One region of the Paenibacillus sp. PK4536 genome, then DNA from elsewhere that is predicted to be linked to it. Evidence: riboswitches for the same ligand, from Rfam matches in the RefSeq annotation. Region 1 holds a riboswitch; the other holds the start of a gene.
What was found. Region 1 has a riboswitch for S-adenosylmethionine ahead of PO903_RS21020 (2-hydroxyacid dehydrogenase). Riboswitches for the same ligand answer to the same signal wherever they lie in the genome.

Region 2: it holds a riboswitch for S-adenosylmethionine, as region 1 does, so the genes downstream of both, PO903_RS00930 (methionine ABC transporter ATP-binding protein) here and PO903_RS21020 (2-hydroxyacid dehydrogenase) in region 1, are expected to answer to the same signal.

Annotation. Positions count from the first base shown of each region.
Region 1 is NZ_CP126313.1:4,742,045-4,747,363, reverse strand. Features, by position in the region: gene PO903_RS21030 (LacI family DNA-binding transcriptional regulator) at 1-241, shown strand, start outside; gene PO903_RS21025 (molybdopterin oxidoreductase family protein) at 276-2,327, opposite strand; SAM riboswitch class I at 2,550-2,641, shown strand; gene PO903_RS21020 (2-hydroxyacid dehydrogenase) at 2,887-3,915, shown strand; gene PO903_RS21015 (FGGY-family carbohydrate kinase) at 3,887-5,319, shown strand, end outside.
Region 2 is NZ_CP126313.1:189,909-195,227, reverse strand. Features, by position in the region: gene PO903_RS00950 (putative polysaccharide biosynthesis protein) at 1-176, shown strand, start outside; gene PO903_RS00945 (thioredoxin family protein) at 190-546, shown strand; gene PO903_RS00940 (DUF3139 domain-containing protein) at 769-1,095, shown strand; gene PO903_RS00935 (COX15/CtaA family protein) at 1,287-2,252, shown strand; SAM riboswitch class I at 2,434-2,596, shown strand; gene PO903_RS00930 (methionine ABC transporter ATP-binding protein) at 2,780-3,796, shown strand; gene PO903_RS00925 (methionine ABC transporter permease) at 3,796-4,464, shown strand; gene PO903_RS00920 (MetQ/NlpA family ABC transporter substrate-binding protein) at 4,594-5,319, shown strand, end outside.

The sequences.
Region 1 (5,319 bases):
TGCCGCAGGGGTGATGTTAGGCGCACGGCAATATGGTCTACGTATTCCAGATCAATTAGCGATTATCGGTTATGATAATCAGCCGATCTCCGCAGGCTTACAACTCACGACGATTGATCAGAATTTGCAAGAAATCGGCAGACAAGCTTTTTCTTTATTTTATGAACGTAGCCTTGATCCTACATTAACTTCAGCCAAACGGCTTATTCCCTATACATTAATCGAACGCAGTAGTGTCTAACATCTATGGTTATTGGTGGATAAATACTTGAATATTAACTGGACTTCTTCATCACATCGACTCGACCAGAAAAGAATGTCGCACCGCCACCCATATCCGCTAAGCGATCAGGTGTTAGAGCATTCACTAGATGTGTCGCTTGATTGTTATCTGTATCTGCCCACAGTCCTTGACTGACGACAACGCCCGGTAATACATGTTCACCTACCGTAGCAAGCAATTCACAAGAACCCCGCTCGTTCCAGACGGTGACCCAGTCTCCATCTTCGATACCTGCATTCTGTGCATCAGTAGTATTCATAAATAGCTTCGGTGTTTTTTCAAGACCGATATGCTTGGCATTATTAGAGAATGTTGAATTCAAAAAGTTATGATTAGGACCCGGCACAAAAATATAAGGATGAGTACCTTGTTCTTGAAGTGGTGTATAGGTTGGCAATGGAGGTAATCCATCACGTTCCATATCTTTAGAATACAATTCGATCTTACCGCTAGGTGTAGGTAAGCGATCCGGGAAAATATATTGCCGATCTGCTTTGACATATTGATGCTGGACTAACGAATCATACGTAATCGGCTTAAGTGCAGGATTAGCAGGATGATCGAGCGCTTGACGAATTAACTGTTCATCGCTGTCTTGTAATGCTTGTTCTTCATACCCCATAGCTGTAGCAAGTAAGCGAAAGACTTCAGTATTCGATTTACTTTCACCATAGCGAGCAATAACAGGTTGTTGAATCTGCATATAATGATGCCAGTAAGACGCATAGAAATCTGTATTTTCAAAAGCAGATGTAGCTGGTAAAACGATATCTGCATACTTAGCGGTTTCAGTTAAAAATAGATCATGAACCACTGTAAATAAATCTTCACGCGCTAATCCTTGACGCACTTTACTAGATTCAGGAGTGACAACAGCAGGATTCGAATTATACACATACAGAGACTGTACAGGTTCAGATTCTTCTAATAATACACGACCCAATTGGTTCATATTGAAAGAGCGTGTATTGCGATTGATGAGCAAGTCTGGACGCTGTAATGCTTCTTCGTTAAAGCTAAGCTGGAATGTATTGGATTTGATTGCACCACCGCCACGTACTAACCATTGCCCTGTAATCGCAGGCAGACACGTAATGGTACGTACATTCATACCACCATTGTCATGATGTTGTAATCCATTTCCGATGCGAATTAGAGCAGGGCTGGCATCTCCATACATACGTGTTAAACGATACAGATCATCGACAGGTACGCCTGTAATCGCAGATACTGTGGCTGGATCGTATTGTTTCACATGCTCACGAAGTTGTTCATGCCCTACGGTATATTGCTCCATAAAAGCTTGGTCTACTTTATGTTCGGCAAATAAAATATGCATCATGCCTAGAGCAAGTGCACTATCCGTCCCCGGCAAAATAGGGATAAACCAATCTGCTGATCGACCGGTTTGATTTTTGTGAACATCGATAACAATCACTTTAGCACCTTTTTTGCGAGCTTGTTGAGCTAAAGTGACTTGATGCATATTGGTACTTACTGCATTGATCCCCCAGAAAATAAAAAGCTGTGTATCTACAGTATCTTCTGGATCGGTACCGATACTGCCACCCATTGTATATTTATATCCTGCTGAACCGGCAGCTGTACAAATCGTACGTTCTAGTAGACTGGCACCCATATGATGGAAAAAGCGACGATCCATACCTTCTGCTGACAGATTGCCCATATTTCCGTAGAAACTGTAAGGAAGAATACTTTCAGGACCTGATGTAGCAATCATTTGTTTCCAATTCGATGTAATGGTAGAGATAGCTTCTTCCCACGAAATAGGCTCAAATGATCCTTCTCCTTTAGCCCCAACACGTTTAAGCGGAGTCGTCAGGCGCTTCGTATCATAGATACGTTCAGCCATATTGCGAACTTTATTGCAGATATTGCCTTTAGTAACAGGATGATTAGGATCGCCTGCAATTTTGACGATTTTACCCTTTTCTTTATGAACAAGCAGTCCGCATTGATCGGGACAATCGAGTGAGCAGACAGAAGGAAATAGCCCATCTTGTTGATCAATATAAGTAGACATATACCAAGCTCCTTTCAAAATACATCAAACAATTTAAATTATACATACGATGTGTACATGTTGTGTTTATCATAAATCAAATTTTAGATTTAATGTTGACTTTTTTACTAGGTTTAATTAGAATTAAGAAAATTATTTCGAATTCGACAAAATTAGATGTTTTATACCTTATCGTGTCTGATCCTGATTTGCAAGTTTTTTCGACAACTGCATACATTAGATTTTCTATCCAGAGAGGTGGAGGGACTGGCCCTACGAAACCTCGGCAAAAACGTGCCAATTCCAGCAAGCTTGAATCGCTTGGGAGATAGGAAAGCAGGATGAATTATTGCATTAGCTGTTTGTAGATATACAACAGTATAGTGAATATTTAGATAACCTCTTTCCTTGATTTGGGAAAGAGGTTTTTTTATATTTTATCCTTTTACTCATCATATCTATATCTCATATGATCCTTCCATTTGGATCAAAAGGAGAACATGCTATAAGTTCATACTTTCTTACTTTAAAGCTTCACTTAAATAACACTGCACCTAAGTGTACCAAAGGAGATTCAATAATGAAAATATTAATTACTGCCCCTTATAACGAACAAGGTCGTCAGCAACTCGCGGATACTTTTAGAGAAGTCATCTATCGTTGTTGGAAAGATCATGGACAAGCCTATCAAGAAGACGAATTAATTTCTTTATTACAAGAAACACAAGCAGATGGACTGATTGCAGAACTTGATCTGGTAACTGAAAAAGTTATTCAATCGGTACCCAATCTACAATTTATTGGTGTCTGCCGTGGAACACCTTCCAATGTAGATGTTCCTGTTGCCACCCATCGCCGTATTCCAGTCTTTTATACGCCTGCACGTAATGCACAGGCTGTAGCAGAAATGGTTGTAGGCAGTCTGATTACTTTTCTACGGCGTATTATTCCATCCAGCCAATGGTTGGAAGACAAGCAATGGCAAAGTGGCAGTTTAACCGCTTATCTCAAATTCAAAGGTAATGAACTAGCAGGGAAAACCATAGGTATGGTCGGTTTTGGAGCTGTAGCTCAGCGTACCGCAGGTATTCTACGTAGCTTTCCTTGTGATATTCGTTATTACGATCCTTATGTGAAAAGCCCGGATCCACGTGATCAGAAAGTATCGTTAGAGGAGTTATTTGCAACCAGCGATATCATATCAATTCATTTACCAGTCACTGAAGATACCAAAGGATTGATCGATAAGACATTATTACAATCGATGAAAAGCGACGCTATTTTTGTAAATACGGCTCGTTCGATTGTGGTAGATCATGATGCACTGGTTGAACGGTTACAACAGAATCAGATTCGTGGAGCGATTATTGATGTATTTGATCAAGAACCACCACTTCCTAAAGATTATGAATTGATTTCATTGCCGAATGTATTAGCCATTCCGCATCTAGCAGGTGCTACTTATGAAGTAGAAGATCATCATGTAGAGATTATGAATACCGCGTTAATTGATTGGTTTGAACATCATCAGACCGATGTGAAAGTGCTCTACAATAAAGCGATCTTGGAGGATATGAACAATGACACAACAAGCTTATCTAGTCTTTGATATTGGTACAGGTAATGCCCGTGTAGCCGTTGTTGATATCAATGGGAACGTATTATCGATTGAACGTGCTGATATTGTCTATCACAATGATGAACAGTATCCAGATGCACGTCACTTTGTACCTGAAGTATTGTGGGAACAGATTGCCGGGTTGACGAAGGTAGCATTATCTAGAGTACCTGATATTCATATCACAGCGATTACTTCGACTAGTCAACGTCAAGGGATTGTATTGATCGACGAAGCAGGAGAATCGTATTTAGGATTACCGAATATTGATAACCGTGGACGAGAGTGGGAAGAACAGTATACAGATCTATCGTCTATTTATCATAGAACAGGAAGAACACCATCTGCTTTATTTTCAGCGATGAAATTAGTTGGGTTACGCGAACGCCGTTCAGAGCAGTATCAACGGTTACATCGTTTGACAAGTATTAGTGATTGGGTGACATATACGCTCAGTGGATCGTTAAGTTATGAACCTTCTCAAGCATGTGAGACTCTTTTATACGATGTAGAGCAAGGAAATTGGTCAGACGAGATGTGTAGTGTACTTGGAATCTCACCTACTGTATTGCCAGAGTTGGTGTCTTCAGGCAGTGTACTTGGGACAGTCATACCCCCTATAGCAGCAGAGTTAAATCTACCTATAGATACACCTGTGATCGTAGGTGGTGGAGATACACAACTGGCTATTCATAGTACAGGCGCAGAGGCTGAAGATATTGTTATCGTATCGGGAACTACGACACCTATCGCTAAGATTACAAGTACATTTACTACTGATGATTCAGCGCAAGCATGGATTAATGCGTATACGACACCTCATCAATTTTTGATCGAAACTAATCCAGGCATTACAGGCTTGAATTATCAGAAATTGCAATCTATTTTCTATCCTAATGAAGGATATGACGTGATGGAGCAAGAGATGGATGCGCTAGGTGAAAGTCAATGTATTGCAGCCTTAGGTTCTTATCTATCTTCTGCCAAAAATGCACGTGTACGTGGAGGATTTGTATTTGATGCTCCATTATCCGATCAATTAAGTCGTGCTCATTTTGTCAGATCCGCCTTACATGAGATTGCATTTTCAATCAAAGTGAACTTCGATCAACTGGCACAAGTGATATCACTAGATCGTTCGTATATCTGGGCATGTGGCGGAGGATTACAAAGCCGTACTCTGATCCAAAGTATTGCAGATCTGTTGGGCAAAGAAATTCGGATTCGTGCTGGGTTCGAACATGCATCTATTGTCGGTGCCGCTTATATCTGTAATGAAGCTTTGAGTATAGATTCAACGCAAGAAGAACAGATAGAATCTTTTTATCCTCAATCTTCAGATCAATTGCAAAAAGATTATCAACAATGGCATGCGGCACAGCTCTTTTTTGCACA
Region 2 (5,319 bases), 490 kb from region 1:
ATATGAATGATCGAGTTGCATTTTTTATCGGTTGTTGTATGGTAGGAATAGCGATACTATTGGTATATCCAGTCATGCTTGTTTTACTAAGAGTGGTTAAAGCCAATGAATTGGATTCATACCCTAAAGTATTACGAAAAGTTTTCCGTCCATTAATGCGTCTACAAAAGAATTAGGAGGAATATCATTATGCAAATGATTAATAGCAAAGAAGATTTTATAACTGTCACTCATTCTTCTCAATTAACTGTTGCTGTATTTAAAGCAGACTGGTGTGGAGATTGCCGATATATTGATCCATTTATGCCTGAAGTAGAAAGTAAATATGCGGATCGTCTAACGCTTGTTGAAGTGGATGTAGAAGCAACAGGTGATGTGAGCCAAGAACAGAATATCCTTGGTATCCCTAGCTTTGTCGCGTATGCGAATGGCAAAGAACTAGTCCGTTTCGTTAACAAAGCACGCAAATCTCGTGAGGAAATTGAACAATTTCTAGATCGTGCTGTCGCTGTGTATGAGACATTGGCTACAACAACAGCAGAATAAAAAGATTTTGTTGAAATAGAAATATATAATAACTATATGTTGCTATAAGTACATCTATATTTATAAGTAAAGACGTACAAAGATATGCTTTGAACAGCTATCGTTGTACGTCTTTTTATTTTGACTGTATATTGATTTTTAGTGCGAACTGGTTTATAAATTATGTCAATATTTGCTTACCTGACTTTTCATTTGTTACGATACATTCAGGAGGTGGATATCATGTCAAAAAAAGGAATGATTATTACCAGTTTTTTAATAGTAATTGTTATTGTTGGAGTAGCCGCTGTTTATTTAGGTTTACATGGCAATCCTTTTACAAAAAAAGAAGCAGGACAAAAAATTGAAGCTTATTTAGTTTATGATAAAGGATACAACATTGAAAAAGTTGAAGGTACATATTCATTTACATCATCCAATGCGCCTTATGGTGCTAATGTAGTTTTTAAAGATGAACCTAACACCACATATTCTTATGCTATTTTTAAAGATGGGCATATTGCTCAAGAAGGATATAGTGGAAATACTTCCAAGCATCTCATCAAGTAAAATAACATGAATAGTCTATAATTCTATCTTAGATAGAACACATTATATCTATAAAAGTTAGTTACATAGTATTGTGTAGATATTGATCATTTTTTGTCACAAAGGATGCGGTAGTAATTACTGGTGATTCGTTATAATAGATAGTGACTATAAACAATGTCACTATTATAAAATAGCGGGTGATTCTCTAAATGGCAAGAAAGTTCAGAATAACAACTACACATCTAAAATGGTTGAGCTTTGTCACCTGTGTTGTTATGTTTTTAGCAACAATGGGGGGACTTGTAGTAACGAAATCAGGTTCAGGGCTCGGTTGCGGAACAGAATGGCCGCTATGTCATGGCAAATTTGTACCAGCGTATACGATTTCTTCACTTATCGAGTATTCGCATCGGGCAATTAGTGCTTTGGCGGGCTTAACAGCATTATTTTCTTTTATCGGATTTATCTTTTTTAATAAGCATCGTGAGCTTAAAGTATATGCATCATTAACATTACTATTTGTGTTAGTTCAAGCAGTAATGGGCGCATTGGCTGTTGTATTCTCACAATCTGCTCCTATTATGGCGCTCCACTTTGGATTTGCGATGATTGCTTTTGCAAGTTCGTCGATGATGGCACTTGGAGCAAGACGGATGGATCAGCAAAAAGGAGATTTACCGATTCCTGATGAACCACCGGTGAGTAAAGGGATGCGTAATCTGACGTGGTTTGCTACGATCTATACGTATATGGTAGTGTATACAGGCGCTTTTGTAACTCATACCGATTCTAGAGGTGGTTGTTCAGGAGTACTACTGTGTAACGGTTCAATCTTACCGGAATTATCCGGCGGGGTAGCTGTAGCCTTTTTCCATCGTGTAGCAGCATATAGTCTGTTAATCGTAATTGCGGTTCTAGCACACTATGCTTACCGTCGTCATCCGTATAATCCGGGTATTCGTAAGCTAGGTGTAACAGCTATCGTCTTTATTATTATGCAGATTCTAAGCGGAATGTTGAATATTGTAACGATGAAAGTACCTGAATGGTATTTCTTCTCCAGTATGTTGCATACGCTATTGATTCAGATTTTGTTCGGTGTGTTATGTTATATGAGTGTACGGGTGTGGCAATTAAGCCGTGGTACACGTGGTAAAATAGGACAGGATCTATAAAAGCAACACTATTAATATGCTTCTGGATACTTTAAAATCAATACTGATTGTGTATAACGACTTTATTAAATAATAAAATATTTCTAATTTCCTTAGGAAATGTTTATTTTTGCTTTGACAAAGCGTGTGAAGTTCAATATACTGAGAAAAGATTTTCATTTTCATTCGAATTTTTCATATTTTCTTATCGAGAGTGGTGGAGGGACTGGCCCGATGAAACCCGGCAACCGATTTTAGAAAATAGATTGCAGTGAATGTAGCAATCTATTTTCCAAAATGTCATGGTGCTAATTCCTTCAAAATGGCATGTGCAGTCAATGCAATGTGATTTTGGCAGATGAGAAGGAAGTATCTCTAATAATAGAGAACCCTTTTCTGCGAAAGGGTTCTTTTTTTGTATAAAGAAGAGAGAAGCGAATACCGACATATATTATAATGAAAATATATCCGACTTATTCGATGGTTTATATATGATTAATGTAATATCGCTTGAGGAATGAAGAGATAGAAGGAAGGAGCACCCATCTGTGATTGAGTTAAAAAATATAACTAAAACGTATGGCAAAGGTAAAAATCTAAGTCCTGCGTTAAGCGGTATCGATTTGAAGATCGAAAAAGGTGAGATTTTCGGTGTGATTGGACATTCGGGTGCAGGTAAAAGTACGTTAATCCGATGTATCAACTTACTCGAACGTCCAACTTCCGGTGAAGTATGGATCGATGGCGTTGATATGACCAAGCTTAACAAAGCACGGTTGCAAGTGAGACGACGTAAAATAGGAATGATTTTTCAGCATTTCAATCTATTATCTTCGGCAACGGTGTATGAGAATATCGCTTTTCCTTTACGCTTGGTCAAAACACCAGAACGTAAAATTAAAGAAAAAGTGAAAGAATTATTAGCTCTGGTTGGACTTGAGAATCATGCAAATAAATATCCTGCGCAATTATCTGGCGGACAGAAACAACGTGTAGGAATTGCCCGTTCACTAGCAAGTGACCCTGATGTATTACTTTGTGATGAAGCTACTTCGGCACTTGATCCTCAGACCACCAATTCGATTCTCAAATTGTTAGTTGATATCAATGAGCGGTTTAATTTAACAATCATTTTGATTACACATGAAATGCATGTGATTCAGAGCATCTGCGATAAAGTAGCTGTTATTCATCGTGGTGGGATTGTAGAACAGGGTCCTGTCACTGACGTTTTTTTGAAGCCACAGCATGAAGTGACACGTGATTTTATTTTAAATGAATCCAATAATGCTGAACTATTGAACACATCTTGGACAGCACCAAATGTTCCCAATTCTTTAACTGTTAAAGTTTCATTTTTAGGTGACAAAACGTATCAATCGATTCTTTCGCAAACGGTACGTCACACAGGTGTCGATTTTGCTATTTTGCAAGGAACGATTTCAACATTAAAAAATGTACCTTATGGACAACTGATTGTTCGCTTTGAAGGAACAGAAGGAGACATTAAGCGTACACTCGATGGATTGACTGCTGAAGGTCTGGATGTGGAGGTGATCAACTGATGGGTGAATTGGATTTTTCACAAATCGATTGGAATGAATTCGGTACAGCAACGCTAGATACACTCAAAATGGTAGGTGCTTCCGGGTTATTTACTTTAATTTTAGGATTGCCTCTAGGTATATTACTATTTATTACAGGACGTTCTACGGTAGCATGGGTACGTTATTTCTATGCGGTGATTGCATTTATCGTTAATATTTTGCGCTCGGTTCCGTTTATCATTTTGATCGTAGCCATATTACCATTAACGCAAATTCTAGTAGGTACAACAATCGGAGTACTGGGAACGATTCCACCGTTAGTCATTGCCGCTGCCCCGTTTTTTGCCAGATTGGTGGAGACAGCACTGCGCGAAGTAGATCGTGGCGTGATTGAAGCAGCCAATGCTATGGGAGCTTCTCTCTGGCAGATCGTCACACGTGTACTTGTACGCGAAGCTATGCCAGGACTACTTGCTGGATTGACAGTGACTGTTGTTGCTCTAGTATCAAATACAGCGATGGCAGGAATGATTGGTGCTGGAGGACTCGGAACACTTGCGATCAACTATGGTTATTATCGCTATGATACGGCGATTATGTTAGTGGCTGTAGTCATCATGGTCATTATTGTTCAGATTCTACAAATGCTTGGCGATCGTCTAGTGGTTCATTTCTCTAGAAGATAAACGTAGATAAAGAATCGTCTATATGTGGTAATTCTGCTGAATATTCAGATAGTCAGATCGACAACAATAAGATATTCAGCATATCAATAGCATGAATTAAAATACCAAACCAATAAAGGGGTAGAGAAGATGAAAAAATGGACTCTAATTGTACTAAGTATTATGTTGGTAGCTATTATATCGGCTTGTGGTAATAAAGCCGCTGATAACACAGCAGCTACAGGAACCACTGAAGGTGGAGCAGAGGCAGTGACATTGAAAGTCGGTGCTACAGCTGTACCTCATGCTGAAATCTTAAAGCATATTCAACCTGCACTTGCTAAAGAAGGCGTTAATTTACAAGTTGTTGAATTTACAGATTATATCCAACCTAACGTTCAATTGAACGGTAAACAACTAGATGCTAACTATTTTCAAACATTGCCTTACCTTGAAGAACAAAATAAATCACGTGGTATGACACTTAAAGCAGTACAACCTGTACACATCGAACCTTTTGGTGCCTATTCTACAAAGTATAAATCTATCGATGAATTGCCAGATGGCGCAAATATCGCTATTCCTAACGAAGTATCCAATGGAGCACGTGCTTTGATTTTGCTTGCGAACAACGGATTGATTGAATTGAAAGACAAAACAAACATCACTTCTTCTGTCAAAGATATCACATCGAATCCAAAAAACTTTAAATTCACACCGATGGATGCAGCTTTTATCACTCGACAATTGGGTCAAGTGGACTTGGGTATGATCAACATGAACTATGTATTAGAAGCTAAAATCGATCCTAAAACAGCATTGTTGACAGAAACAAGTAGCGCACCTTATGCTAACTACTTGGTAACTCGTGAAGAT